2 regions of the Paucibacter sediminis genome follow, and region 2 is predicted to be linked to the other one. Evidence: riboswitches for the same ligand, from Rfam matches in the RefSeq annotation. Region 2 holds a riboswitch; the other holds the start of a gene.
The links. Region 2 has a riboswitch for cyclic di-GMP ahead of PFX98_RS11970 (methyl-accepting chemotaxis protein). Riboswitches for the same ligand answer to the same signal wherever they lie in the genome.
Positions count from the first base shown of each region.

Region 1: another riboswitch for cyclic di-GMP. It lies ahead of PFX98_RS00825 (PKD domain-containing protein); the one in region 2 lies ahead of PFX98_RS11970 (methyl-accepting chemotaxis protein).

Region 1 covers NZ_CP116346.1:171,315-185,471, reverse strand. The annotation lists gene PFX98_RS00860 (sensor histidine kinase) at 1-1,122, opposite strand, end outside; gene PFX98_RS00855 (M48 family metallopeptidase) at 1,235-3,112, shown strand; gene PFX98_RS00850 (carboxymuconolactone decarboxylase family protein) at 3,119-3,499, opposite strand; gene PFX98_RS00845 (two-component regulator propeller domain-containing protein) at 3,575-6,553, shown strand; gene PFX98_RS00840 (hypothetical protein) at 6,588-6,803, shown strand; gene PFX98_RS00835 (DSD1 family PLP-dependent enzyme) at 6,813-7,955, opposite strand; gene PFX98_RS00830 (diguanylate cyclase domain-containing protein) at 8,034-10,106, shown strand; gene PFX98_RS00825 (PKD domain-containing protein) at 10,117-12,144, opposite strand; cyclic di-GMP riboswitch class I at 12,207-12,305, opposite strand; gene PFX98_RS00820 (hypothetical protein) at 12,341-12,580, opposite strand; gene PFX98_RS00815 (hypothetical protein) at 12,629-12,916, opposite strand; gene PFX98_RS00810 (WD40/YVTN/BNR-like repeat-containing protein) at 13,083-14,157, shown strand, end outside.
Region 2 covers NZ_CP116346.1:2,571,495-2,585,651, forward strand. The annotation lists gene PFX98_RS11940 (thiamine pyrophosphate-dependent enzyme) at 1-656, opposite strand, end outside; gene porA (pyruvate ferredoxin oxidoreductase) at 657-1,913, opposite strand; gene PFX98_RS11950 (2-oxoacid:acceptor oxidoreductase family protein) at 1,897-2,490, opposite strand; gene PFX98_RS11955 (hypothetical protein) at 2,664-5,474, shown strand; gene PFX98_RS11960 (ethylbenzene dehydrogenase-related protein) at 5,514-6,566, opposite strand; gene PFX98_RS11965 (GumC family protein) at 6,794-8,767, shown strand; cyclic di-GMP riboswitch class I at 8,872-8,967, shown strand; gene PFX98_RS11970 (methyl-accepting chemotaxis protein) at 9,153-10,697, shown strand; gene PFX98_RS11975 (chemotaxis protein CheW) at 10,729-11,178, shown strand; gene PFX98_RS11980 (substrate-binding periplasmic protein) at 11,208-11,966, opposite strand; gene PFX98_RS11985 (hypothetical protein) at 12,008-13,312, opposite strand; gene PFX98_RS11990 (alpha/beta hydrolase) at 13,391-14,157, opposite strand, start outside.

The DNA of each region.
Region 1 (14,157 bases), 2.4 Mb from region 2:
CAGCTGCGAGAGCGTGAGCGCATCGGCCAGCAGGCGCGAGCTGAGCTCCTGGCGCTGGCGGTTGCGCCGCTCCTGCAGGGCCTGCAGCTCCAGCTGGGCCTGGTAGGCCAGCTTGTCGAGCCCCGCCTGGTGCGCGGTGCTCACCAGCAGCTCGGCCACGCGCAGCTGCAGCATGCCCAGATAGCTGTTGATGCCGACGTCGCGGAACTCCGCCAGGATGGTCTGGAAGCCGCGGATGGCCGCATCGCGCCGGCCCTCGCCCAGGGCGATCAGGGCCTCGACAAAGGCGGTCCAGCTGCGCTGCTCATCGCGTGCGCGCTCGCTGCCGCCATCCGCCCTGGGCGGCCAGACCAGGTCCAGCAAGCCCCGCATCTGCTGCAGATGCTGGCGCGCCAGCGCGATGTCGCCGCGCCGCGCATGGCCGATCGCCAGGTTGACGGCGGCGCGGTAGCGGGCATAGGGCGGGCCGCTGGCCTCGGCATCGAGGCGCGAGCGCGCATGCCAGTGCAGGCTGGCATCGCGGTGCGCGGCCGCGTCGGCGCCGCCCGCCTCGGCCAGGAAGTAGTGCGCCGAGCCCAGCTGGCTGCACACCAGCAGGCGCAGCTCGGCATCGGCCAGCGTCTCGGCCAGCGGTTGCAGCAGCTCGATGGCCTCGCGCTGCAGGCCGCAGCGTAGCAGCGCGTTGGCGGCACTCACGTCCAGCACCACCAGGGCCTCGGCGTCGTGCCCGCCGCGCAGCCAGGCGCGTGCGCGCCCGAAGGCGCTGAGCGCGGGCTCCTCCAGGCCGAGGCGGCCGAACACCTCGCCCAGGGTGATGGCGATCTCGGCGCAGGTGGAGGCCGTCAGGCCGGCGTTGGCCAGGGTGTCCAGGCGCTGCGCCTCGGCCACGCAGTCCAGCGACACCGACGGCGCGGCGCTGGCACGCAGCCGCAGGTCCAGCGCCTGCACTGCCAGCTGGGCCGAGGCCACATCGGCCTGCGCCGGCGCCAGGCCCTGGCACAGGCCCAGGCAGCGCCAGGCGTCGGCGCTGCGGTTCACGAGGATGCAGCGCCGCGCCTGCGCCAGCAGGGCCGGGAAGGCCGGGTCGGGCGAGGCGGTGGCGTGGTCGGACGGCGCGGACATACAGCGGGTGGCGGGCCTGTCCGGCCGAGTGTAGGCCAGGCCGCTGCGCCGGGCGGCCGCCGCGCGCGGCTATCCTTCGCCTCCAACGACGATGTGACCCCGGGGGCGAGGGATGGAGAGTGCGGACTATGTGCACCTGCTGCGGCTCAACGAGCAGGCCAGCCGGGAAGCGCCCGAGCGCTATCGCCAGCGCGTGCTGCGCTTTGCGGTGCTGGGCTATGTGGCGGTGTTCCTGTTCGGCCTGCTGGCGCTGGCCGGCCTGCTGTGGCTGGGCTGGCGCTGGCAGCATGGGGCCAGGCTGGCGGGCTGGATGATCTGGGGCGGGCTGGCCTGCCTGGGCCTGCTGTGGGCCACGCTGCAGGGCCTGCGCGTGCCGTTCCGGCTGCCCGAGGGCCAGCCGGTCGCGGCGCAGGAGGCCCCCGAGCTGTTTGCCGGGCTGGCGCGCATCCGCGCCAAGGTGCAGGGCCCGGCGCTGCACCAGGTGCTGATCACCGACGACTTCAACGCCGCCATCGTGCAGCAGCCCATGCTGCTGGGGCTGTGGCATCGCAACTTCCTGCTGCTGGGCTGGCCGCTGCTGGCGGCGCTGGAGCCCAAGCGCATGTTCGCCGTGGTGGCGCATGAATACGGCCATCTGCGCGGCGACCATGGCAAGCTCTCGGCCTGGATCTACCGCACGCGCATGTCCTGGGCCAGGCTGAGCCAGCGCTATGAGGAAAGCTCCTCGGCGCTGGGCTGGCTGATGGCCGGCTTCGTGGCCTGGTACTTCCCGCGCTTCAACGCGATGAGCTTCGCGCTGGCGCGCCAGGACGAGTACGAGGCCGACCGCGTGTCGGCGCGCCTGTTCGGTGCCGAGCTGGCCGCCCATACGCTGCAGGAGGTGGCGCTGAAGGCGCAGTGGTTCGGCAGCGACTTCTGGCGCCTGTGGTGGCGCCGCGCGCGCACCGATGAGGCCGCCAGCACCGGCCATTGCGTCGGGCCTTATGCCGGCATGAACAAGCTGCTGCAGCAGCCGCTGGACGCGGCCTGGCAGCGCGAGGCCCTGAAGCGCGAGTTCAAACGCCTGGCCGGCTTCGACGACACCCACCCGGTGCTGAAGGACCGCCTCGCCAGCCTCGGCCAGGCCGCCGGCCTGCAGCGGCTCTCGGCGATGCACTCGCTGCGTTTGCTGGGCCAGGGCCGGGCGCGCATCGCGCTGGCGCTGGACGCCGCCTGGTGGCAGGCCAACCGCGCCGACTGGCGCAGCCACGGCGAGCGCCTGCGCGCGCTCAACGCGGAGGCGCAGGCGCTCAGCCAGCGCGCCCATGAACTCAGCGCCGCCGAGTGGTTGCGCTGGGCCGATGCGGTGGAAAGCCTCAGCGACAAGGACCCCACACCCTGGCTGGAGCGCGCCCTGCTGCTCGCGCCCGAGGACCCGCAAGCGCTGCACCGGCTGGCGCGCCGCCATGCGCCCAGCGGCGATGCGCGCGTGGGGGCCTGGCTGGAGACGCTGTACCAGCGCCACGAGGCGCTGGCCTGGGCTGCCGCCGATCTGGCGCAGACCTGGGTGGATGCCTGCAGCGCGCGCGACGCGCCGCTGCCGCCCGAGCAGCGCCGCCTCTGGCGCGAACGCCTGGAGAGCAGCCGCGCGCTGGAGGAGGCGGCCTGGGAGCGTTTCCAGCAGCTCATGCCCTGGGAGCAAGGCATGCCGGCGCAGCTGGACGAGGCCCAGCTGCGCGGGCTGCGTGGCATCACGCTGCGCGAGGCCGATCTGCGCGGTGCCTGGGTGGGCGAACAGGCGCTGGAGGTGAAGCCGGCGCGCCGCCACTTCACGCTCTGGCTCCAATGCCGGCCCGGCCTCTCGGACGAGGCGCTCGATGACCTCGCGCAGCGCGTCTACGACGCCGCCGAGCTGCCGGGCCGCGCGCGCGTGGTGGTGCTGGGCCGCCATGTGCCGGCCGACAAGCTGGCGCAGGCGCGCGAGCTCACGCAGCTGCTGCAGCGGCGCTGAAGCGGCTCAGCGCGGCGGGCTCGCCTCCACCACCTCGGCCGCGCTGCGGAAGGCCTCCACCGCCGCCGGCACGCCGCAGTAGACGGTGGCGTGCAGCAGCACTTCCTGGATCTCCTGCACGCTGGCGCCGTTGTTGAGCGCGCCGCGCACATGGCCCTTGAGCTCATGCTGCTTGCCCAGTGCGGTGAGCATGGCCACGGTGACGAGGCTGCGCGTCTTCAGGTCCAGCCCGGGCCGCTGCCACACATCGCCCCAGGCATTGCGGGTGATGTGCTGCTGGATCGGCGCGCTGAACTCGCTCGCGCCGGCATAGGCGCGCGCCACGAAGTCCTCGCCCATGACCTGCTTGCGCATGGCCAAACCCTTGTCAAATTGCTCATCGTTCATCGCTTCTCCTGCTTTGTCGGCGCAGCATAAGCGGAGCGGGCGGCTATGCTCTCGGGCGTGACTGTCCCCTCGCTCTTGCCACCAGCCCCACATGCCGCCCTGGCCCGCCTGCTGGCCTGGATGTTTGGCCTGCTGCTGATGCTGGCCGCGGCGCCGCTGCCCGTGCGGGCGCAGGGCCTGGGGCCGGGCGGCGCGGCCAGGGCGCTGAGCCAGTACAAGGTGGACAGCTGGCAGACCGAGCAGGGCCTGCCGCTCAACACGGTGCAGGCGCTCTACCAGAGCCATGACGGCTATCTGTGGGTCGGCACGGCGGGCGGGCTGGCGCGCTTCGACGGCGCCCGCTTCACCGGCTTCGATGCGCGCCAGGCGCCCAGCATGGCCTCCGAGCCGGTGTTCGGTTTCATGGAGGACGCGCAGCAGAACCTCTGGATCGGCCACAGCAAGGGCGCGGCCATCTACCGCAAGGGCAGCTTCCAGGCCATGTTCGGCAGCGAGGTCACCGATGGCCGGCGTGTCTGGGCCTTTGCGCAGGCGGCCGACGGCGTGATCTGGGCCGCCACCGAGAACGGCCTGGTGCGCTGGGAACAGGGGCCGGGCAAGGGCGCTACCAGGCTCTACCAGCAGGCCGACGGCCTGCCCACCAACCGCCTGCGCACGCTCGCCTTCGACCGCGCTGGCACGCTCTGGATCGGCACCTCGGGCGGCGGCCTGGTGGCGCTTGCCGCCGGGCGCTTCCGCACCCTGGGCCCGGAGCAGGGCTTCCCGCATCTGCAGGTGCGCCATGTCATCGCCGACCCCGCCGGCGGCATCTGGGCCGCCACCGCCGGCGGCGGGCTGGCGCGTGTGGAGGAGGATGGCCGCATCCGTGTCTACACGGTGGCCGATGGCCTGCCCACCGACCAGCTCACCAGCCTGGCGCGCGATGCGCAGGGGGCGCTCTGGATCGGCAGCTGGGGCGCCGGCGTGAGCCGCATGCTCGAGGACGGCCGCTTCAGCACCATCTCCAGCGCCAACGGCCTGGCCGGTGACCAGATCTGGAGCGTGCAGGCCGACCGCGAGGGCAGCATTTGGATCGGCACCTGGGTGGGCGGCCTGAACCGGCTGCGCAATCGCGCCTTCGGGGTGCTGGGCACGCCCGAGGGCCTGTCGCACGACAATGTGCGCGCGGTGCTGCATGGCCGCCAGGGCGTCACCTGGGTCTCGACCTCGGGCGGCGGGCTCAACCGCATCGAGGGCCAGCGCATCAGCGCGCTGCGCAAGGCCGATGGCCTGCCCACCGACGAGATTTCCAGCCTGCTCGAGGACCGCGATGGCGCGCTCTGGATCGGCAGCTACACCGCCGGCGTGGCGCGCCTGCAGGGCGGCAAGATCGAGCGCTTCGGCCCGGCCCAGGGCCTGCCCAGCGCGGAGGTGCGGGTGCTGTTCCAGGACCGCAGCGGCACGCTGTGGGCGGGCACGCAGTCGGGGCTGGCGCGCTTCAGCGGCAAGGGTTTCGAAGCGGTGCGCGACGAGGGCGCACCGCGCGGCGGCGTGGCGGCGATGCTGCAGGACCGGCAGGGCACGCTCTGGTTCGGCACCACCGGCGACGGCCTGGTGCGCCTGCGCGACGGGCGCTTTCATACCCTCAGCAAGGCCGACGGCCTGGTCTCGAACTGGGTCATGGCGCTTTACGAGGACGCCGACGCCAAGCTCTGGATAGGCACGAACGGCGAGGGCATGAACCGCCTGAGCGACGGCCGCCTGACGGCGATACGCCCGGCCGACGGGCTCTGGGACGGCATCGCCCTGACCATTCTGGAAGACCGCGCCGGCTATCTGTGGATGAGCTGCAACCGCGGCTTCTTCCGCGTCGCGCGCGCCGAGTTGAATGCCTTTGTCGAAGGGCGCCAGGCCAAGGTCAGCTCGAGCGGCTTCGGCCCGGGCGATGCGCTGCGCAGCACCACCTTCGCCGGTGGCCTGCAGCCTGCCGGTGCCATCGACGCGCGCGGCCAGCTCTGGCTGCCCTCATCCAACGGCCTGGTGATCGTCGACCCGGCCCGCCTGCCGGGCGCGGGGCAGCCGCCGCAGACCCAGCTGGAGGGCGTGCTGCTGGATGGCGTGAGCCGGCCGCTGGATGCCGAGGTGCTGCTGCCGCCGGGCTCGGTGCCGCTCACGATCCGCTATGCCGCGATGACCCTGCTGAACGCCGACCGCGTGCGCTTTCGCTACCAGATGGAGGGCATCACGCGCGACTGGGTGGACGCGGGCCGCAGCCGCGAGGCCGCCTTCCCGGCGCTGCCGCATGGGCAGTACCGCTTCCGCGTTGCCGCCTCGACCGATGGCGTGCATTGGAGCGAGGCCGCGGCGCCGCTGCTGATCACCGTGCGGCCCTATGTCTACCAGACTGGCTGGTTCATGGCGCTGGTCCTGCTGGGCACGCTGGCGGCGCTGGTGGCGCTGTTCCGCCTGCGCACCCACGCGCTGCGCGCCCGCCATGTCGAGATGGAGCGCCTGGTGGCGCAGCGCACCGAGGAGCTGCGGCAGGCCAACGAGCATCTCTCGCGGCTCTCCTTCGTCGATGCGCTCACCGGCTTGGCGAACCGCCGCCGTTTCGACGAGGTGCTGGCCGAGGAGTGGCGGCGCGCGCGCCGCAACCGCGTGCCGCTGGCGCTGGTGATCGCCGACATCGACGGTTTCAAGCTCTACAACGACCGCCTGGGCCATCTGGAGGGCGACCGCTGCCTGACCGCGGTGGCCGCGGTGTTCGCGCATGCGGTGGGGCGCGCCGGCGACCTGGCGGCGCGCTATGGCGGCGAGGAGTTCGTCGTGCTGGTGCCAGGGGCCGACGCGGCCGCCGCCTTGCAGGTGGCCGAGGGCATACGCGCCGCCTGCGAGGCGCTGGCGATCCCGCACCCCGCCGCCCCGGTGGGCGAGGTGATCACGCTGAGCCTGGGCGTGGCCTCCTGCATCCCCTCGGAGCAGGCCTCGGCCGAATCGCTGTTCGCGCTGGCCGATGCCGCGCTCTACTGCGCCAAGCAGGAAGGGCGCAACCGCGTCAGCCTGGGCAAGACCTGACACCGGCGGCCGGCCGGCGTCGTAACATCGAGCCATGGTCATCTTCTACTGGGTCATGGGCCTGCTCATCGTCGGCACGTTCGTGCCCTCGGTGTTCTATCTGCTGCTGTATGCGATCACGGGCGACGACCGTGCCGCGCAGCGTGCCAGGGCGCTGTGGAACGTCAGCCGCACCGCCGGCATGTTCGGCATCAACCTGCTGATCTGGGGCCATGTGGCCGTGGGCCTGTGGCGGCTCTGGTTCAGTTGAACTGGCCCGTCAGCGGCTGAGCCCGCGCGCCGCGATCTCCCACAGCGCCTCGACCCGGCCGGCGCGCACCGCCACCAGCTGCTCGTGCAGGTTCAGCGTCGGGTCGCAATGCCCGGGCACCAGCAGCAGCTGGCTGCCCAGCGCCGGCCGCGCCACAGCACCGCCGTCCACGCCGCACTGCACGATGCCATGCTCGTCGTTGGCCGACACATAGTGCAGCTGCGGCTGGCCCCAGACGCCGGGCAGGCCAGAATCGGTGGCGAGCGACTTGAGACCGGCATCGAGCACGCAGCGCTCGCCGTTGCCCACGCTCATCACCGTGCTGGCGAGGAACAGGCTGTGCTCGAAGCGCAGCGCACCCGCGACCTCGTTGCGGCCGTAGTCGCCGTCCATGAAGACATAGGAGCCCGGCTGCACCTCGGTGTAGACGCCGCTGGCCAGATCGAACTCGACGCTGCCGGTGCCGCCACCGGTGACGACCTCGCAGCGCTGCCCCGCGGCCGCCAGCGCCGCCACCACCGCGCCGGCACGCTCGGCGGCCAGGGCCGCGGCGGCGCGGCGTTCGCCATGCCCGCGCAGATGCTGGATCGAGCCCTGGTAGGCCTGCAGGCCGGCAAAGCGCAGCTGCGCGTGCGGGCCGAGGGCATCGAGCAGGCGCAGTACCGCGGGCGCGTCGTCCACGCCGCAGCGGTGCTGGCCGACATCGATCTCCACCAGCACGTCGAGCCGGCTGGCGGCCGCGCGCGTGGCGGACGCCAGCGCCTCGATCTGCTGCACATGGTCCACGCAGACGCTCATGCGCGCGTGCAGGGCCAGCTGCGCCAGCAGGGCCGCCTTGGCGGCGCCGCCGATCTCGTTGCTGATGTGGATGTCGCGCACCCCCGCCCGCACAAAGGGCAGGGCCTCGCTGACCTTCTGGCAGCAGATGCCCACGGCGCCGCGCTGCAGCTGGGCCAGCGCGATGGCCGGGCATTTGTGCGCCTTGGCATGCGGGCGCAGCGCCACGCCGGCGGCCGCGGCGGCGGCCTGCATGCGCGCCAGGTTGCGCTCGAAGGCATCGAGCTCCAGCAGCAGGGCAGGGGTGTCGATGGCGCCGAGCGGATCGCCGGGGCGGGCGGGGGGCGGCAGCATGGGCAGGGGGCTGGTGTTCATGGGCGAGGCCGGCGGACGGGCCTTCAGTCTAGCCGGCAGCATGTCGCGGATCGCCCGGATCCCAAGACACAATGAGGCATGCTCATCCCCGCCGAGCGCGCGCCGCGCTACATCCCCTCGCTGGGCAGCTGGCTGGCCGGCCTGCTGCTGAGCGCCGTCTGCCTGGTGCTGCTGGGCACCGTGCTGCTGATCGAGAACTTTGCGCGCGCCCATGCCGAGCGGCGTGCCATCGATGCGCTGCAGCTGGTGGCCACCGACTTCCGCGACGCGCTGGATCGCGGCATGGCCCAGCAGTTCCGGCAGCTGATCGTGCTGGCCCAGCTGGAGCCCCTGCAGCAGACCGCGCGGCCTGCCGCCCTGCGCCGCACGCTGGAGCAGATCCAGCAGGGTTTCAGCCACTTTGCCTGGCTGGGCGTGACCGACGCGCAGGGCCGGGTGCTGGCCGCCAGCGGTGGCCTGCTGGAAGGCGTGGACGTGTCGGCCCGGCCCTGGTGGCAGGGCGGACGCCAGGCGCCGTTTGTGGGCGATGTGCATGCCGCGGTGCTGCTGGAGCGCCTCCTGCCCAAGCAGACCGAGCCCTGGCGCTTCGTCGACTTCGCGCTGCCGCTGCCCGGTGCCGCGGGGGAGGGCGCGGGCGTGCTGGGTGCGCACCTGAGCTGGTCCTGGGCGCGCGAGGTCAAGGCCGAGCTGATCGACGCCACGCTGGCTTCGCACCGCGCCGAGGCCCTGGTGCTGGACCGCCATGGCAAGGTGATCCTCGGCCCGCCGGCGCTGGAGGGCCAGCCACTGCCCAGCCAGGGCGGGCCCAGCCGCGTGGAGCGCGAGTTCGATGGCGAGGCCTTCTATGTCGCGGTGCTGCCCACGCGCGGCCACGAGCGCTACCCCGGCCTGGGCTGGCAGGTGCTGGTGCGCCAACCGGTGGCGGTGGCGCTGGCCGACTATTTCAGCCTGCGGCGCCAGATCGGCTATTGCGCGCTGGCCCTGCTGATCCTGTTTCTACCGCTGAGCTGGTGGCTGGCCAGGCGCTTGTCGGCGCCGCTGCGCCAGCTCGCCGCGGCGATCACCGCGCGCCACCATCTGGGCGAGGGCGAGCTGCCACGCGTGGGGGGCTACCGCGAGGCCCAGCTGCTTTCCAACGCGTTGGCCGAGCTGGCGCAGCGCCAGGCCGAGCAGGATGCCTCCCTGAGCGAGCTGAACGCCTCGCTGGAGCAGCGCGTGCAGGCGCGCACCGCGGAGCTGCGCGATGCCATGCGCCAGCTGGCCGCCAGCGAGCAGCGCCTGCTCGCGGTGACCGACAACATCCCCGCCATGGTGGGCTATTTCGACCGCGAGCAGCATTGCCACTTCGCCAACTCGCAGGCGCTCAAGGTGCACGGGCTGAGCGCCAGCCAGGCGCTCGGCATGAGCTTGCGCGCCGGCCTGGGCGAGGCCAGCTACGCCTTGCACGAACCCTATGTACGGCAGGTGCTGGCGGGCCAGAGCTGCCACTTCATCGGCGCGCTGGAGCTGGGCGGCAGTGACGCGCACTTTCAGGCCCATCTGGTGCCCGACCTGGACGCCGGCGGCCTGGTGCAGGGCTTCTACCTGATGAGCTTCGACATCACCCGGCTCAAGCGCGCCGAGCGCGTGCTGGCCGCGTTGAGCCGGGTGGACAGCCTGACCGGCGTGCCGAACCGGCGCCATTTCGATGAACGCCTGCCCGAGGCGATGGCGCGCTGCCAGCGCGGCCAGCAGCTGATGGCGCTGATGTTCCTGGACCTGGACAAGTTCAAGAGCATCAACGACGGCCTGGGCCATGCGGCCGGCGATGCGGTGTTGCAGGCGTTTGCGCAGCGCCTGCGCGCCTGCGTGCGCGGCACCGACCTGGTGTGCCGCCTGGCCGGCGATGAGTTCGTGCTGCTGCTGGAGGGCTTGCACGCGCCCGCCGAGGCGGGGCTGGTGGCGCAGAAGGTGCTCGATGCCGTGGCCCAGCCGCTGCAGCTGGCGCAGGGGCCGCTGCAGCTTTCCACCAGCATCGGCATCGCCTGCTACCAGGGTGAGGAGCCGGCCGACCCGGCCAGCCTGCTGGCCCGGGCCGACCAGGCGCTCTACGCCGCCAAGGCGGCCGGGCGCGGCTGCTTCCGCTATGCCGAGGGTGAGGCGGCGGGCTGAGCGCCGGCGCTCAGCGCGCGATCGAGTCGCTCGTCTCGGTATTCGTCAGCGGCGCGTAGCTGTAGCCGCTCAGGCTCACGCCGGTGACGCTGTAGACAAAGCTGCCGCCGGTCTTGCGCGTGCTGGGCGAGCTGAAGCGCGCGACGCCGGTGCTGTCGGTGACGGCGGAGACGGCATTGCTCGAGACCAGGCCGCTCCACTTGCCGGTGACGGTGGCGCCGGCCACCGGCAGGCCGGCGGCGCTCAGCACCTTGACGGCCGCGCCGGCCTGCGCGTTGCCGTTCTTGGCGACGTTGAGACTCATCGCGATGTCGGCCACGCGCATCTCGACGATGGCCACCGGCGCGTCCACCGTGATGGTGACGCTGCTGGCGGCCGAGAGGCCGCTGTTGTCGGTGACGCGCAATTGCGCGCTGTAGCTGCCGGGGTTGGCATAGCTGTGCGCGCTGCTGACGCCGCTGGCGCTGCCGCCGTCGCCGAAGCTCCAGTCATAGGCCACCAGGCTGCCGTCGGGGTCGCTGGAGCCGGCGCCGGAGAAGCTCACGTTGAGCGGCGCGGTGCCGCGCAGCGTGGAGGCGCTGATGGCCGCGATGGGCGCCTGGCTGCCTGCGCTGGGATAGCTGGCGCTGAGGGCGTATTGGCCCACGCTGCCGTAATTGCTGTAGCCGGTGACGAGCGGATCGCCCTTGCCGGTGCCCTGCACGGAGAGGTAATAGCTGCCGGCGGCCGGCAGCGTGAGGCCGAGGCTGGCGTTCAGGGCGTCGAGCGGATTGGCCTGGCCCAGCAGCACGCCGGCGCTGTTGCGCAGGCTGATCAGGGCATCGAGATTGGGCGAGCGCGCCGCCGGGCTGAGGTTGAAGCTGGCGGGGCCGGCCGCGGCCGAGAAGGCGAACACGTCGACATCGTCGGGCCGCTCGATCACGCCCTGGGCGCTGGCGCTGGTGATGCCGCCGCTGCTACTGCCGGTGAGCGGGGTGGCGGTGGCGGCGCTGTTGCCATGGTCGTCGGGCCGCAGCGGCAGGCCGTTGCTCTGCATCACGACGTAGTCGTCCTGCACGTTGTTGGCGCCGCTGTACTCGCCCTTGCTCCACTGCACCAGGGCCTGGTAGTAGCCCACGCCCATGATGGGTGCCCAGCCGGTGGCGCCGCTGCCCTGACCCTGGTAGTAGCCGGTGGTGGCGGTGCCGTCATGGCTCAGGCCCATGTTGTGGCCCGCCTCGTGCGAGATCGCCTCGGCCACGTATTTCTCGTTGCCGGGGCCCAGGGCGTCGTAGAACACCAGCGCGGGCTTGTAGTAGTCGCTGGTGTCGTCGAACACCCCCAGGTAGGCCACGCCGCCGCAGCTGCAGCTGTAGACGCCGGTGCGGCTGGTGATCAGCACGGTGGTGCCGAACACCTGGTCGGTGCTGCCGGCGCGCGTCAGCAGCTCGGGCGCCACCGCCTCGGTGGTGACGTCGACATCGAAGGCCGCATAGTCCTCGGCCACGCGCTGCCAGATGTACTGGATGCGCTGCAGCTCGGTGGTGGAGAAGCTGCCGGGCAGGCCGTCCAGATCGAAGGGCGGGGCGATGATGCTGCCGCCGCTGCCGTTCCAGGCGGTGCCGCTGAGCGTGGCGCCCTTGAAGTTCAGGTAGATGGTGCGCTGCGCGCCGGGCCGGCTGTGCAGCAGAAAGCTCTGCTCCAGCGGCGCCAGGCTGCCGTCCAGCAGACCCGGGCTGGAGGCCGCGGGCAAGGCCTGGTCGAGCTCTTCGACGAAGAACACGCGGCCGCGCTGGTCGATGCGCATGCGCTTGTCGGCCAGCAGCAGGGCCTTGAACTCGTCGGGCGACTTGCGATACCAGGCCGCCACCTCGGGCAGGCGACTGCCCAGCAGGTCGATGGCGCGCTGCCCCGCCGCCTGCTTGTCGGGCAGGCTGACGGACGGGAAGGGCGGCTTCTGCAGATGCGGCACGGCCGGGCTGGCCGGGCCGGCGGCCCAGGCGGTGCAGGCCATGGCCAGCAGGGTGGGCAGAACGAGCAGCGTCTTGATCGGCTTCATGGTGGGGCGGACTCCGTGGGCGAGAACAGGCCGATCCGACCGCCGGGAACGCTGCAGCAGATGCAGGCGGCCCCGCTGTCATGGCGGTGCCGGCGACCGGCAGCGCTTTAGACCGGAAACTTTGCGACCCCGACTTTCGTGCGGGTGTGCCGAGTGCCGGGATGCTAGTGCCTGAGGGCGCGCTTGCCGCCCCGCCTTACCCGCTGTTACCCCGCGCTGCAGTTGCTTGCAAGCGGCCGCGCCCCAGGGCCAGGCGCGGAAAATAGTCGTCCGGATGCTTGGGCAGCACGCGCAGCTCGCAGCTGCCGGCCAGGCGCTGGGCCTGCGGGTCGCGCCGCAGCGCATCCGCCTCGGTGAGGCGGCACAGCGACTGCCTGCGCCGCCCGGTGGCGGGGTCGCGCAGCAGCCAGTACCAGAATTCAACAGTCTTGCTCATGGGGCTATCTTCATGGCCGGCTGGCTCATGGCGTGAGCCAGCCGCGGCTCAGTGCACCGCCTCGGCCTGGCACTCGCTCGTTTCGGCCCGGTCTTCGTCGGCGGCGGTCTGCCAATGGCCGGCGGGGCGCATGGGCAGCAGGGCGGCGTCCGTGAGGCCGCGCTCGAACTGGGCGTTCAGGGTCGCGTCGGCGCGGATGCGCCGCAGCGCCGCCTGGATGGGCGCCGCGAACTGCGGCCGCAGCCGTGCCATCGCCAGCAGCTGTGAACCATGCCGCTGGGGCAGGACCTGCCACCAGGCCAGGATGCTGGCGGGATCGTTCAGATTCAGGATCATGGCTTTACGCTCCTCGAACGGGGCAGCGCGGGGCTGCGTTGATGCTGTACGAATATACAGTAGTTTGCGAGAGCGTGAATATTTCTGCGCGCCGCTTGTCGAAATCCCCCACGATGGCGCGTCGTGGAGTGAGTCCCCCTTCGTCTGCCCATAGCAAGGAGCCGCCATGCGCCGAACCGCCCCCCCAGCCTCGCCTGCCTCTTCCTCTTCGTCCAGCCGGCGCAAGGCCGCCACGCGCCTCGTGCTGCTGGTGGCGACGCGCAAGGGGGCCTGGCTCTTCCACGGCGATGCCAGGCGCAAGACCTGGACGGCCGATGGGCCGCATTTCCTGGGCCACACCATCAGCCACCTGCAGCTGGACCCGCGCGACGGCCGCACCCTGCTGGCCGCGGCCAAGACCGGCCACCTCGGCCCGACGATCTTCCGCTCCACCAACCTCGGCCGCAGCTGGAAGGAGGCGCAGCAGCCGCCCGCCTTCGCCCAGCCGAGCGGCGGCCTGCCAGGCCGCGCCGTGGACCATGTGTTCTGGCTGACCCCCGGGCATGCCAGCGAGCCGGGCAGCTGGTATGCCGGCACCTCGCCGCAGGGCCTGTTCCGCTCGGAGGATGGCGGCGTCAGCTGGCTGCCGCTGCCCGCCGTCAACGACAACCCGCAGCTGCGCGAATGGATGGGCTCGGTGCAGGACGGTACGCCGGACGGGCCGAAGCTGCATTCGGTGATCGTCGACCCGCGGGATGCAAAACATCTCTACTTCGCGATGTCGGGCGGCGGCGTGCACGAGTCGCGCGACGGCGGCGCCAGCTGGTCCACCCTGATCCAGGGCCTGGAGGTGGTGGAGGGCTTCGATCCGGGCACCGTCACCTTCCACGACCCGCATTGCGTGCGGCTGTGCCCCGCCATGCCCGATCGCCTCTACCAGCAGAACCATTGCGGCATCTACCGGATGGACAGGTCGGGCAGCACCTCGGCCAGCCCGGCGGCTGATGTGTGGCAGCGCATCGGCCGCAAGATGCCCAAGCGCGTGGGCGACATCGGCTTCCCGATGGTGGTGCACCCGCGCGAGGCCGATACCGCCTGGGTCTTCCCCATGGATGGCACGACCGTCTGGCCGCGCACCAGCCCGGCCGGGCGCCCGGCGGCCTATGTCACGCGCAATGCCGGCAAGAGCTGGCAGCGGCTGGACCAGGGCCTGCCGGAAAGTCAGGCCTGGTGGACCGTGAAGCGCCAGGCCATGACGGCGG
Region 2 (14,157 bases):
GTGGCGGTGGCCACGTAGGGGATCTCGTGCGCCATCGCGATCAGCGGCAGGTTCTTGCCCTGGCCGAAGGACGCGCCGGGCTGCACGCCCACGGCCATGGTAGTGGCGGTGCGCGCGGCCGGCGGCGTGGCCGAGCTGCGCTGCACGCCGGTGTTCATATAGGCCTCGTTGTCGTAGCAGATGTAGAGCACATCGTCATTGCGCTCGAACATGCCCGACAGGCAGCCGAAGCCGATGTCGGTGGTGCCGCCATCGCCGCCCTGGGCGATCACGCGCGTGGCGCTTTCGCTCATGCCGGCCTTCAGGGCCTTGACCTTGAGCGCCGCGGCGATGCCGGTGCCCACCGCTGCGGCATTGCCGAACAGCGAATGGATCCAGGGCAGCTGCCAGGAACTCTCGGGGTAGGGCGTGGAGAACACCTCCAGGCAGCCGGTGGCGTTGGCGGCGATCAGCTGGCCGCGGGTGGCGCGCATCGCGGCGTCCACAGCATAGCGCGCGCCCAGCGCCTCGCCGCAGCCCTGGCAGGCGCGGTGGCCCGAGTTGATCGAGTTGCTGCGCTCGCTGGACGACTGCACGCTGCGCTGCTCGGGCGCCAGCAGGCGGTTGCCCACCGTGAAGGTGCCGGTCTGGTAGAACTTGATCTGGGGAGCATTCATTCAGGCCACCTTTGAAGCAACCGTGCCCACATCGCGCAGCAGGTTCTCGGCAATCGGGCCGCTGCGCCGCATCTGCGCCTCGCGCTGCAGCTGGCGCTGCACGATGCGCTCGTCGAGGTCCAGGAAGCTCAGCGGCGGCAGCGCATCGGCCACCGCCTGCAGCAGCATGCGCTGCAGCGAGGCCTGGGTGATGGCGCGCCCGCCCAGGCCGGCCACCACGGTATAACCATGCAGCTGCAGGCCCGACAGCGCCAGCCGCACGTCGGTGGAGACCACCCCGCCCAGGCCCACCGAGAAGCTCTTCTCCAGCACCACCACGCGCCGCGCGCCCTGCAGCGCGGCGCGCACCGCGGCGAGCGGGAAGGGGCGGAAGGAATGGATGCCCAGCACGCCGATCTTCAAGCCCTGCTGCTCGCGCAGGCCGTCCACCGTGTCCTTGAGCGTGCCCAGCACCGAGCCCAGCGCGACGACGATGGTCTCGGCGTCCTCGCAGCGGTAGCCGCGCACCAGCCCGCCCGAGGCACGGCCGAAGCGCGCCGCATAGTCCTCGGCGATGCGCGGGATCACCTCCAGCGCCATCAGCTGCTTGGCATGCGCCAGATAGCGCACCTCCATGAAGGCCTCGGGCCCGACCATCGCGCCGATCGACACCGGCTCGGCCGGGTCCAGCAGCTGGCGCGGCTCGTAGGGCGGCAGGAAGTCGTCGACCTCGTGCTGCGCCGGGATGTCCACGCGCTCGTAGGCATGGGTGAGGATGAAGCCGTCCATGCACACCATCACCGGCATGGAGAGTTCCTCGGCCAGCTTGAAGGCCTGGATGTGCAGGTCCACCGCCTCCTGGTTGGTCTCGGCGAAGAGCTGGATCCAGCCGCAATCGCGCTGGCTCATCGAGTCGCTGTGATCGTTCCAGATATTGATGGGCGCACCGATGGCGCGGTTCGCCACCGTCATCACGATCGGCAGGCCCAGGCCCGAGGCGTTGTAGACCGCCTCGGCCATGAAGAGCAGGCCCTGGCTGGCGGTGGCGGTGTAGCTGCGCGCGCCGGCCGCCGAGGCGCCGATGGCCACGCTCATGGCCGCGAATTCACTCTCCACATTGATGAACTCGCAGGGCGTGAGCGTGCCATCCTTCACCAGCTCGCCGAGGCCCTCGACGATATGCGTCTGCGGCGAGATCGGGTAGGCGCAGATCACCTCGGGGCGGCACAGCGCCACCGCTTCGGCCACGGCGTGCGAGCCTTCACATTGCTTGAGCATGGTGGGCCAACTCCTGCATTTCCTGGCTGACGAACTCGAAGGCCTCGGCGGCTGCGGCGATGTTGGCGGCAGCCAGCTTGGCGCTGAACTTGGCCTGGATGGCATGCGACACCGCCGCCAGCGACACCAGGCCCGAGAGCGCCGCAAAGCCGCCCAGCAGCACCGCATTCGGCAGCGGCCGACCGAGATGCTTGAGCGCGATCTCGGTGGCCGGCACGGTGGTGAGGCGCTCGTGGCGGAAGCGCGCCGCCACCTCGGCCAGGCCCAGCTCGTCGAAGCTGCGCCGGCTGTTGATGAGCACATAGCCATCCGGCTTGAGCCCCTGGAACACATCCACCTGGTGCAGGAGCGTGGGGTCCTGCACGATCAGCACATCGGGCGCCAGGATGGGCTCGCGCAGGCGGATTTCGCGCTCCGCGATGCGGCAGAAGGCCACCACCGGCGCGCCGGTGCGCTCCGAGCCGAAGCTGGGGAAGGCCTGGGCATGGCGGCCCTGCTCGAAAGCGGCGACCGACAGCAGCTCGGCCGCCGTCACCACGCCCTGGCCACCACGGCCGTGAATACGGATCTGCAACATCGGGGGCGCTCCCTCCCTTGAGTGGGTGCTGCCTATTCTTCGCCCGCGCAAGGCCCGGCGACATGACGAATATCAACCTCGGCCTTGCTCCGGCGCCGCATCCACCAGGTCGAGGATGCCGGGCCCGGCCGGGCTGGCTACGCTTCGAGGCCCCCCACTGCCCGCTCACTGCCATGCCCTTGCTCCAGGTCGACCCCAAGCTGCTTGACGCCGCCAACGCCTTTCGCAAGAACCCCGCCGCCGGCCTGCCGCCGCTGCTGGCTGCCGCGGGCGCCCCGCACGACGTGCAGTTGCTGGTCACGCCGCTGGGTGAGCTGAAGAACGAGCAGCAGCCGGAGCTCAGCGCCAAGCTGCTCGACGCCGCCGGCAAGACTGCCACCACGCAGCTTGGCTGGGAATGGTCGGCGCAGGCCGATGCCTCCCTGAACCTCAGCATCGCCCCCATGCTGGACGCCGAGGAGAACCGGCAGCTGGGCATAGCACCGGCCGACGGCCATGTCGTGATGTCCTATGGCGCGGCGCTGAGCCTGTCGGCCGGGCTGAGCGGCCAGCAGAGCATCGGCGCATGGGGCCAGGCCAGCGCCAATCTCTCGGCCGGCACCGATGCCCGTCTCTGGTGGTATGTGCAGGCCGAGAACAGGGCCAGCGTGGTCGACGCGGCCGCAGACGCCGCGCGCTACTGGCTGCTGCCCAACGATCTGGAGGGCCTGCTCAGGCTCGCCCCCGATCCGATGTTCTGGGGCCTGCGCCTGGACCTGAAGGCCCAGCTGACGGCGGGCCTGAGCGTGGGGGCGAAGGCCGGCTGGACCGCCTGGACCTATGGCCTGGACGGCGCGCGCGCCGGCGTCGGGCTGAGCGTGGGCATGGATGCGCGCCTGCAGCTGCAGCACCAGGGCGGCATGCGCCTGCATGTGCGGCCCGAGCAGCGCGGCGGCGCCTGGGGCCTGAAGCTGGAGCTGGAGACCCTGGACGCGCATGACGAGCGCTTCGGGGTGACGCTCAGCGCCGGCCTGGATCTGCGTGCGCTGGCCGCCAGCGCCGAGCGCGCGCTGCGCGCCGGCTGGCCCGCGCTCGATGCCGGCAGGCTGAGCGCGCTGACCCAGCCCGGCACGGCCCTGGGCGCACAACTGGGCGAGCTGCTGAGGGCGAAGATTGCCAATCCGGAGCTGGAGCAACTGGCATTGCTGCTGTTCGGCCAGCGCGCGCTGCCGGATGTCGAGCGCCAGCTGGTGGACCGCCTCACGGCGCCGCTGGTGGACGCGCTGGACAACGCCTCGCAGGAGCTGGCCAGCCAGTCGGCGGATGCCGCGCAGCTCGCCAGCGACTGGATGGAGCGCCTGCTGGGCAAGGCGGCTGGCGACACCCTGCTGGGCAAGCCGTCGGTCGCCAAGGCCGCGAATGCCGCGCTCAAGGCCGCCAGCAGCGCCCTGGCCGCCGAGCTCAAGAAGCTCGATGGCGAGATCCAGGCCGCGCAGGCCAAGGTCAAGGCGGGGGCCAGCGACGCGCTGGACACATTGCTGGCGCCGCTGGGTGCCTTCGGCGCGCGCCTCAATGAGGAGCTCGCCAAGCTCGATCAGAACCCGGTGTCCACGGCCATCGCCAAGGCGCTGCAGGCCTACAACGACGCACGCACCGGGCTGCTGGCGGCGCTCAGCGAGGCCAAGAAGGCCAGGCTGGGCATCACGCTGTCGGAGCAGGTGCAGCGCAGCCGCAATGCCAGCCTGGCCTTCGAGGGCTGGTTCGGCCCGAACGGCGACCGGGCGGCCGCGCAGCGCCTGTACCAAGCCTTGTGCAGCGGCCGCATCGGCCTGCTGGGCGAGCTGGTGGATGCTGCTAGCGCCGGGGGCTGCTTCGAGCTGGGTAGCGGCTGGTTGTCGGAGACCAGCAAGCTGGTCGACAGCGAGTCGGCCCTGCTGAGCCTGTTCGGGCGGGACTTCTCGAGCTCGCGCGTGAGCCTGATCGGCATGCGCTTCAAGGCCGACCTCTGGGGCCATCTGAGCGCCGCCGACGCCAATGTCGACATCGAGGCCGTCACCAAGAATCAGTGGCTGCAGCGCAGCGTCTCGCTGGGCGTGTATGTGAGCCTGGCGCAGCGCGACGGGCAGGCCGAGCTGAGCCTGTCGCTCAAGGGGGCTTACGCGGCGCGCGGCAAGGCCACCACCAAGGCCTTTGTGCAGCATGTGGTGGACGACTACGCGGCGCTGCTGGGCGCGCGCACGCACCGCGATGTCGGCCTGCTGCTGAACCCGCCGGTGGCGCCGGAGAACGCCAAGGCCTATTGGCGCGACCTCGTGCTGACCCTGCCTATGGCGCTGAATGCGCCAGCCTGGCGCCGCTTCGAGGCCCTCGACCCTGCCCAGGTGCAGGCCTGCTTCCTGGCGCATGGGCTGGATTGCCTGGACCAGTACTACGCGGGCATGGCGGGTTTCTCGCACACCTCGCCCAGCGAGGTCTTGAAGGAGCTGGCCGATGAGAACTTCAAGGGCGGCGGCTCGCAGCAGGCCCGCATGCTGGCCTACCTGGGCCTGTACCGGCCGGGCCATGTCTCGGCCCGCAACCCGGATCTCGACGCTGCGAACCGTGTCGGCATCGCGGTGCAAAGCGGTACCTGGACGGATGGCAGCCGCCGCCTGTCAGTGTTCCATCGCTTCGCCGCCGTGCTGCGCTGCGCCCGCACCCTGCATGCCGCCGGGCCGAGGCTGCGCGCCATCCTGCTGGCCGAGCCCATGCAGGGGCCGCCGGCCGCGTTTCGCGCCGGCATCGAGCCGCTGCTGATGGAGATTCGCGATGCGCTGGAAGCGGTGGCGGTGGCCAGCGAAACCATGAGCGGCATCGGCATCGGCACCTTCGACGAAGGCATGACCTGGGCCTTCAACACCTTCGTCCTCGCCATGGCCGATCTGATCGGGCAGCTGCCGCCGGGCTTTCTGCTGATGGCGGCCGGGCCGGGCGATGCGCAGCCGGTGCCGCTGCTGCTCAGCTAGGGCCTGAGCGGCAGCGGGCGTGGTCCGCGCGCGGCGCGACTACTTGCGGAACACCAGGTAGAGCGGGTCTTCCGAGGTGGCGTGCCGCACCTGGGCGTTGTCGAAGGCGGAGAAGCCGAAGCCGTAGCGCGCGCCGAGGTCGGCAAACTGCACGTCGTACTTGCTGCCCGTGACCAGCTTGCGTGCCACCACCGAGGTGTACATGCCGTTCTTCCAGCTCACCGCGACGCGGATGTCGGCACGGTCGCCCTGCAGCGGGTTGATGATGTAGGAGGCCACCTCGTCGCCGGGCTTGAACTTGCTGTCGTCGAAGGCCACCTCTTCGCCGCGCTTGATGAAGTAGCTGCCGCCGGCATTGCCCGCCTTGGCCTCGCGGCTCATGAACTGCGGCTTGCCATCCACCAGGGGCACGGCGTTGTACTCGCCGGTGGCCGTGCCCGGATCGCTCTTGCGGCCGGCGTTCGGGCTGGCCTTGGCGTCGTAGCGGGTGTGGTCCACGTACTGGTCGTCCACATAGCCGAAGGGGGCGGTGCGCGAGCCCTTCATATGCCACATATCGGCCAGCTCGCCCTCCTTGGACGTGTACTTGTTGCCATAGGGCTTGCCCTGGTCCAGATGGCATAGCGCGGCGCAACCCTGCTTGTCGAAGCCGGGGATGGAGTTGCCGATCGGCCAGATCATGGCCCACTTGTCTTCGTAATAGATGTTGTCGTCGCCGCCTTTGTCAGCCGGGTCCTTGAGCTTCTTCCAGCTGCCGTCGGCCTGCTTCTGGTAGGGGCCACGGCGCAGCGAGTGGGTGGGGTCGGCGTACTGGATCAGGAAGTAGACCGAGTCGCCGGCGTAGACCGCCTTCAGCGTCGCCTGGGTGTCGCCCTTGCCGCCGAAATTGGCGCCATCGGTCAGCGCCACGCTGAGCGGCCTGGCCTGCGCCCAGGCGGGGTCGGCGGCGCCGGCCTGCAGATTGGGCGCGGCCTTGGCCTGCAGGGCCACCAGGGTGTTAGGTGGCATGGCTTCTTCGCGTGCCGATTGGCAGCCAGCCAGACTCAGCGCCAGGCCGGCGAGTGCAATGGCATGAAGGACGTTCTTCGACATGGAGATCTCCCGATCAGGATTGAACCCCGTGGTTGACTGCATCGTCGCCTGAACCCAAGCGGCACCCCAAGGGGATTGCTTGCAGTGTCGATCTGCCGGGGCGGGAGGGGCTTGCGCCATGTCAAGGCGGGCCGCGCGCACGTGGCCGGGCCCGCTTGTCTATAGTCGCAGCTACGCGCCCGCTCCGGGCGCCCGCAAAAATCTTCATGCCGCATCGCACACTCCATATGGCAAGCCTGCATCACGGCGCCGGTTTCGCCGCGCCGGCGCCGCGCAGCCTGGCCATGCGCCGTCGCCTCCAGGTCTTCGTTGCGGTGTTCGGCCTTGGCCTGCTGCTGGGGCTGGGCCTGGACTTCATGCGCAGCGCCGTCTACACGGCCAGTGCCAAGCTGCAGATCATCCCGGCGCCGGGCCTGGTGGCGGGTGCGGCCTCGTCAGCGGCCACGCTGACGCCGGTGGCACCGGCGCTGCAGCTGGAGGGCGAGATCCTGCGCAGCCGCGCCCTGGTGCAGCAGGCGGTGGAGCAGCTGAGCGCCCAGGGGCTGATCAAGGCGGGGGCGGATGACCCGGTGCTGGCGGTGCAGCAGCTGCTCTCGGTGCGGCCGGTGGCCGACAGCCAGCTGCTGCAGCTGCAGGCCCAGAGCCCGGACGCCGCGCTGGTGGCGCCCCTGGTCAACACCCTGGTGGAGGTGTACCGGCGCGCCCAGAGCGAGAGCGGCAGCCTGGCCTCGAACGAGAAGCTGGATGCGGCGCGCGAGGAGATCCGCGTGATCGAGGCCAGGCTGGCGGACAAGCGCCACGCCGCCGAGAGCTACCGGCAGCAGAACCACATCGTGTCCAGCGAGCGCGACGAGAGCCAGGCGCTCGCACGCCTGAAGGGCCTGAACACCTCGCTGCAGCAGGCCACCGACCGCCAGGCGGTGAGCGAGGGCAAGGTGCAGGCGCTGGAGCAGGCCGTGGCGCGCGGCGCGCGCCTGCCCCAGGCCCGGGACAACCCCACGGTGGCCGGCCTGGAGGCGCGGCTCTCGCAGGCGCGCGAGGACTGGCGCGGCATGGAGCGCCAATACACACCGCAGTATCTGGACATGGACCCGGGCGCGCGGGCGCTCAAGGCGCGCATCGCCAATCTGGAACAGCAGCTGGACGCCGAGCGCAGCAAGTCGCAGCAGATGGCCCTGGCCGAGGCGCGCGAGGAACTGGCCTCCGCCAAGAGCACGGTGCAGCGCCTGCAGCAGCAACTCAGCGGCGATCGCCAGGAAGTGCAGTCTGCCAGCCAGCAGCTGGGCGCCTACCAGGTCATGCAGGCCGAGGTCCACGGCCTCGAGCAATTGCTGCAAACGGCCAGGCAGAAGCTGCTGGCGCTGGAGTCCAGCGAGCGCGCGCGGCGGCCGCAGCTGCTGGTGCTGGAGCCGGCGGTGACGCCGGCGGCGCCCAGCAGCCCGGCCTATTGGCGCGATGCCGGCCTGGTGCTGGCGGGCGCGCTGCTGCTGGGCTTTCTGGCGGTCTGGTTCGTCGAGTTCTTCAACCGCAGCGAGGCGGCCGCGCCGGTCACCACCACGGTGGTGATCCCCCCAGCCATGATGGGTCTGCCGGGGCAGGCCGGCATGCCGCCGCAGGCCGTGCTGCCGGCGGCGCCGGAGCGGGCCCTGCTGGCCGGCGCCCCGCCGCGCGAGTTGCAGGCCGGCGAGGTGGGGCAATTGCTCGCGGCCGCGACGCCCGAGCACAAGCCGGTGCTGGCGGCGCTGTTGTGCGGCCTGACGGTGGACGAGCTGCTGGCCCTGCAGCTGCAGCATGTGGACGCCAAGCGCGGCCAGCTGCAGGTGCCGGGTGCCGACGCGCGCCGCCTGCCGCTGGCGGCGCCCTTGCGCGCGGCCTGGGCGCTGAATGCCGGTGGCGCGGCCGAGCTGCCGCTGCTGCAGCATGCGAGCGGGCGGGCCCTGCAGGCCGATGAGGTGCACATGATCGTCGCCGCCACCGCGCACGACGCGCAGCTCGACGGCGCCGACGCCCTCACGGCCGAGATGCTGCGCCACAGCTACATCGCCTTCCTGGTGCGCCAGGGCCTGCGCTTCAGCGAGCTGGGCCAGCTGGTGGGGCGGCTCAGCAGCGAGGCCCTGAATGCCCTGGCGCCGCTGGCGCCCGCCAGCGAGCGGCGTGGTATCGAGGACATCGAAGCACTGCTGCCGCCGCTGCGCGACTGAGGTGGGCGCCAAGCCCGCCCAAGCGTGCAATATTGCCGCTGTACGCCGGATGTAAGTCGATGTATCGCGCCCGGCATTGACGCCTATCAGGGTAAACACCAGAATCCGCCGCTTGGCACACCTGCGCGAAAGCCAGGGTCGCAAAGCCTCCGGTCTGCCTTCCGCCCTCTCGGGCGGGAAACGATAGCGGGGTTGCCGTGGTAGTTGCTGCCCCTGCGCCCGCGCGCATGGGCCGGGCCGCCTCGTCAAGGCGTTATCACGCCCTTTGTTTCCCCATGCTTCATGCGCGCGTGCCGGCCGGCCTCAGGGCTGGCACCGCAGCCGCGCGGACCGCGGCCGACCGAACCGGAATGCCCAGCCACCCGCGCTGCGGCCGCGACGCGACATGAAGTCCCTGAACCTTTCCACCCGGCTGGCGCTGAGCTTCGCGCTCGTGGTCGGCATCTTCCTGGTCGTGCTGGGCAGCGCGGCATTCAGCGCGCGCCAGGTGATGGAGGCCACGGCCGACATGAACCGCGAGGCCGAGCTGCTCAAGCTGGCCGACCAATGGCTGGGCGATGTGCGCCAGAACTCGGCGCGTTCGCTGGCGGTGGCCCAGGCCGACGGCAGCCAGCTGCTGGACTTCTTCAAGGAGGCCATGGCGGCCACCAGTCGCAGCACCACCGAGACGCAGAAGCGCTTCAACGAACGGGCCGTGCTGCCCGCGTCCAAGCAGGGTGCGGAGGAGGTGGGCCGGGTGCGCGCCGAGTGGCTGGCCATGCGCGAGGAGATCAACAAGGCCAAGACGGCCGGCGACGATGCCGCCGCCAAGGCGCTGATCGCCTCCAAGTTCCTGCCCATTACCGACAAGTACGTGGCCGCGGTGCAGGCCCTGGCCGACACCCAGCTGAGCCAGCTGCACGAGCTGGAGGCGCAGGTGGAGGCACGCTTCGGCCAGCTCTTCATGCTCGCCGGTGCGCTCACGCTGGCGGCCGTGCTGCTGGCGGTGGTGGTGTGCTGGCGCTTCGTCAGCCAGCTGACCCGCACGATCGGCGAGACCGTGCAGGCGGCGCGCCGCTTCGGCCATGGCGACCTGACCCAGGACATCGTGGTGCGCGGCGACGACGAGCTGGCGCAATTGCAGCTGGCGCTCAACGAGGCGCAGGCCCAGCTGCGCAAGCTGGTGGCGGCGGTGCGCGCCGGCACCGAGAACATCAATGTGGCGAGCCGCGAGATCGCCACCGGCAACCATGACCTGAGCGCGCGCACCGAGCAGACCGCCAGCAATCTGGAAGAGACGGCGGCCAGCATGGAGCAGATGTCGGGCGCGATCCGCCAGTCCGCCGATTCGGCCCGCGTCGCCAATCAGCTCGCCAGCACGGCCGGCGCCAGCGCCGAGCAGGGCGGCCGCGTGGTCGGCCAGGTGGTCAGCACGATGGGCGAGATCAACGAGTCATCGCGCCGCATCAGCGACATCATCGGCGTGATCGACGGCATCGCCTTCCAGACCAATATCCTCGCCCTCAATGCGGCGGTGGAGGCGGCGCGCGCCGGCGAGCAGGGGCGCGGCTTCGCGGTGGTGGCGGCCGAGGTGCGCACGCTGGCGCAGCGCAGCGCGCAGGCGGCCAAGGAGATCAAGACCCTGATCAGCGACAGCGTGGAACGCGTCAGCGCCGGCTCCGAGCTGGTCAATATGGCGGGCGCCTCGATGCAGGAGATCGTGCAGAACGTCAGCCGGGTGCGCGACATCATCGGCGAGATCGCCAGCTCGGCGACCGAGCAGGCCGAGGGCGTGAACCAGATCAACGCCGCCGTGGCCCAGCTGGACCAGATGACGCAGCAGAACGCCGCCCTGGTGGAAGAGAGTGCCGCCGCCGCCACCAGCATGAGCGAGCAGGCCTCGCAGCTGTCGGCGGTGGTGCAGACCTTCCGCGTGCACACCGCATCCTGAATCCAAGCGAATCCAAGCGAGCGAGCACCCCATGCAACACGACGAAATCCTGAGCTTCCGCCTCGGCGCGGAGGAGTACGGCATCCCCATCCTCGACGTGCAGGAGCTGCGCAGCTTCGAGCTGCCGACGCGGCTGGCCAATTCGGCCCTACATGTGCTGGGCATCATCGACCTGCGGGGTCAGATCGTGCCCATCCTCGATCCGCGCGTGCTGCTGGGCGTCGAGGAGCAGGCACCGCTGGCGCAGACGGTGGTGGTGATCGCCAATCTGCGCGGCCGCCTGGTGGGCCTGGTGGTCGATGCGGTGCACGATGTCGTCAAGCTGGCGCCCGAGGCGATCCGGCCCGCACCCGAGATGAACGGCGGCGGGCTTGCCGCCAGCATCGCGCTGCTGGGCGAGCGCCGCATCCTGCTCACCGATGTGGCGGCCCTGCTGGGCGAGGCGCCGCGCGCGCCCGCGCCCGCTCTATTGCCGGCTTGAGGCAGCCCGAGCCGAGCGTCAACAGGCGCTCAGCGGTATTTGGCCAGCAGGTTCTGCAGCGCGCCGGATTGGCGCGCCGCCACCGTGGCCGCTTCCATGCGGGCCACGATGGCGCTGCAATCGGCATGGCTGCGCCGCAGGCCGAAGCAGAACTGCGCCGGTGGCAGGAAGGGCAGGGGCGTGAAGCCGATCTTGCCGGCCAGGCCCAGCTGCCTGATGCGCGTGCCGGCAATCAGCTCGCTCTCCATGAAGATGTCCAGCGAACCCATCACGATGCGGCGCAGCACCGATTCGGCATCGTTGTCGATCTGCACCTGGTCCATCTTGAGCAGGCCGCGGCTGTAGCCGCTGCCGCGGTAGCTGCCCAGGCGCAAGGCGCGCAGATCTTCCAGTGACTGGGCCTGGGCGGCGCGTGCATCGTCGCTGCGGTGGAACACCCCGTAGGCCAGGCTCACCAGCGGCGTGCCGCAGAACTCCAGCCAGGCCTGGCGCGCCGGCGTGGGCACGGTGCAGAGGGCGTCGAGTTCGCCGCGTTCCACCAGCAGCTGGGCGCGCGCCCAGGGGTAGCCGTGGTGCTCGAAGCCGATGCCGCAGGCGCGGCCCAGCAGCTCGATGCCGTCGATCAGCGCCCCGCTCATCGTGCCGTCGGCCGCGCGCTGGCTGAAGGGCTCGTACTTGTCGAAGTAGGCCATGCGGATGGGCGCAGAGATGGGTGCGGCCGCGGGCGCAGCGAACGCGCGGCCCGCCATCGCCAGGCCGCTCAGCGCCATGAACTCGCGACGATGCATCTTGCTTGCCTCCTGCAACAGTATCGCCGCGCCGCTGATCCTCAGCGCCCGAACAAACCCTTCAGCACATCGGTCACGCCGGGCTTCTTGGGCGGCTCCTTGGCCGTTTCCTTGGCCGGCTCATCGGCATCGTCGCCCTTGGCCGGGCGCCCGCGCTGCTCCATCATCATGTCGCCCATGTCCATGCCCAGCATGGCCGAGGCCACCGACTTGAGGCGCAGCTTCACCGCCCATTGCGGCTCCCAGGGGATCTTCACGTCGCTGGGGCGCGGCGGGTGCGCGAGGTTGAGTTCGCTGCCATAGGCAATCATGCGCAGCATTGCGCCCTGGCCGCTGCCGAACACGCCCTTGGGCACGTTGCAGCGCGTGGTCTGCGGGGCCAGCAGCACCTGCTCCTTGAGCCAGCGGTCCACCGCGGCATTGGTCTGGTAATCCTGCAGGCCGAAGCCCATGTCGGGCTGCTCGCTGCTGGTCCAGATCACCATCTCCTGGTTGTCGCGCGCCCCCATCGCCGAGATGAAGTAGGCGCGCGCCGTCGGCAGGGCCTGCCAGCTCAGCTGGGTGGCGCCGTCCTGCTCCTGCTGCTTGAGCGCGATGGCGGGCATCAGGTCCTGCGCGGCCGGGATCTGGAAGCGAAAGCCCTCGGGCAGGCCGGCGGCGCTGTAGGCATGCTCGCCCACCAGCGATGCCGCGGCGGGGACCATGCGGCTGTCGTCGCGGCTGGGCCAGAGCGGGCGGCCGCTGGCGGCATGGCTGCCGCGCTGGGTGGCGCGGCGCGACTGGAAGAACTTGGCCAGCTCGGCCGGCGTGGCGGTGGCGAAATCGATCACGCGTGGCTGGCCCGGGCGCACCGTGTCGCCGCAGCCCCAGTACAGCAGCATCTTGCCCCTGGGGCGCTCCTGCTCGGGCTCGACGACGCGCTCGTCGCCCGGCTCGGGCGGCGCACCGCGCGTCTCCAGCGGGCTCTGCAGCTTGAGTGCCGGACTCATGAAGCCGGGCGGCACGCTTTGCTGGGCCTCGGCCAGCTTGGGGTTGGCGCGGCTGTACAGCGTCACGTCCATCCAGCGGCCGGCCGCCATGCTCTGGGTCTGGCCAAAGCGGTTCGCCTCGTCGCGCCTGGCGCCGCCGCCGAACAAGCCACCCAGCGCCGCCATCGGATTGCCGCCGCCGCCGCCCGCGCCCATGCCCCCCGGCATGCCCATGCCGCTGAAGGTGGCGAGATCGATCCAGGCCTGGGCCTGCGGCGGCTTGACCACCTGCTGGCTGTTGCCCTGCGCGAGCGCGAGCAGGGGAAGAAAGGCGGCGCTCAGCGCGGCGGCGAGCGGGCGAAGCGAAGTTCTGATCATGGGATCCTCCTGGCAACAAGTGACCCCATGTTTTTGCCCGCCGGCCTGCACGGCGTCAATCCCTTGTCTTGCGGCGGCTCAGCGCGGGCCCAGCAGGAACAGCAGTGGGATCTCCAGCCGCGCGGCCCAGGCGGCCTCGTTGTGGCCGCTGCCGGGGAAGACGCGGCTGAGGAAATTGGCCTGCGCGCCCTGCTCGCGGTAGCCGCGCTCGCGCACCAGCTCGTCGACAAAGGGCTGGTAGGGCGCGTAAAGCGCGTCCAGCTCGGTCGTGCCATGGTCCTGGTAGAGGCGGTGGCCCTCGGGCGCGGCCAGCGCGCCCTGCAGATAGCGGTAGGCCGCCAGCGGCAGGGTGGCGTTGGGCCGGTGCGCGCCCACCCAATGCGTGGAGAGGCCGGCCGCGCCGCCGAACACCTGCGGGTACTCGTTCATCGCATAGACCGAGATCAGCCCGCCCATGCTGGAGCCCATCACGAAGGTATGGGCGGCATCGGGCAGGGTGGGATAGCGCTGGTCGATCGCCGGCTTGAGCTCCTCGACCAGAAAGCGCAGATAGGCATCGGCCAGCGGCTTGCCCTGCAAGGCCTCGCGGATGTAGCGCTCGCGCAGGTCGGCGGGCATGAAGGGCAGGAACTTCTGCGGGAAATACTCGGCATGCCGGTATCGGCCGTTGTTCCAGATGCCCACCACCAGGGTGTCGGGCACCTGGCCCTGCTGCAGCAGCCGGCCGAGTGCGCGGTCCACCTTCCAGGCCTGTCGGTTCCAGCTGGTGCTGGGATCGAACAGCATCTGGCCGTCGTGCATATAGAGCACCTGGTAGCGCCGCGCGGGGCTGTAGCCCTCGGGCA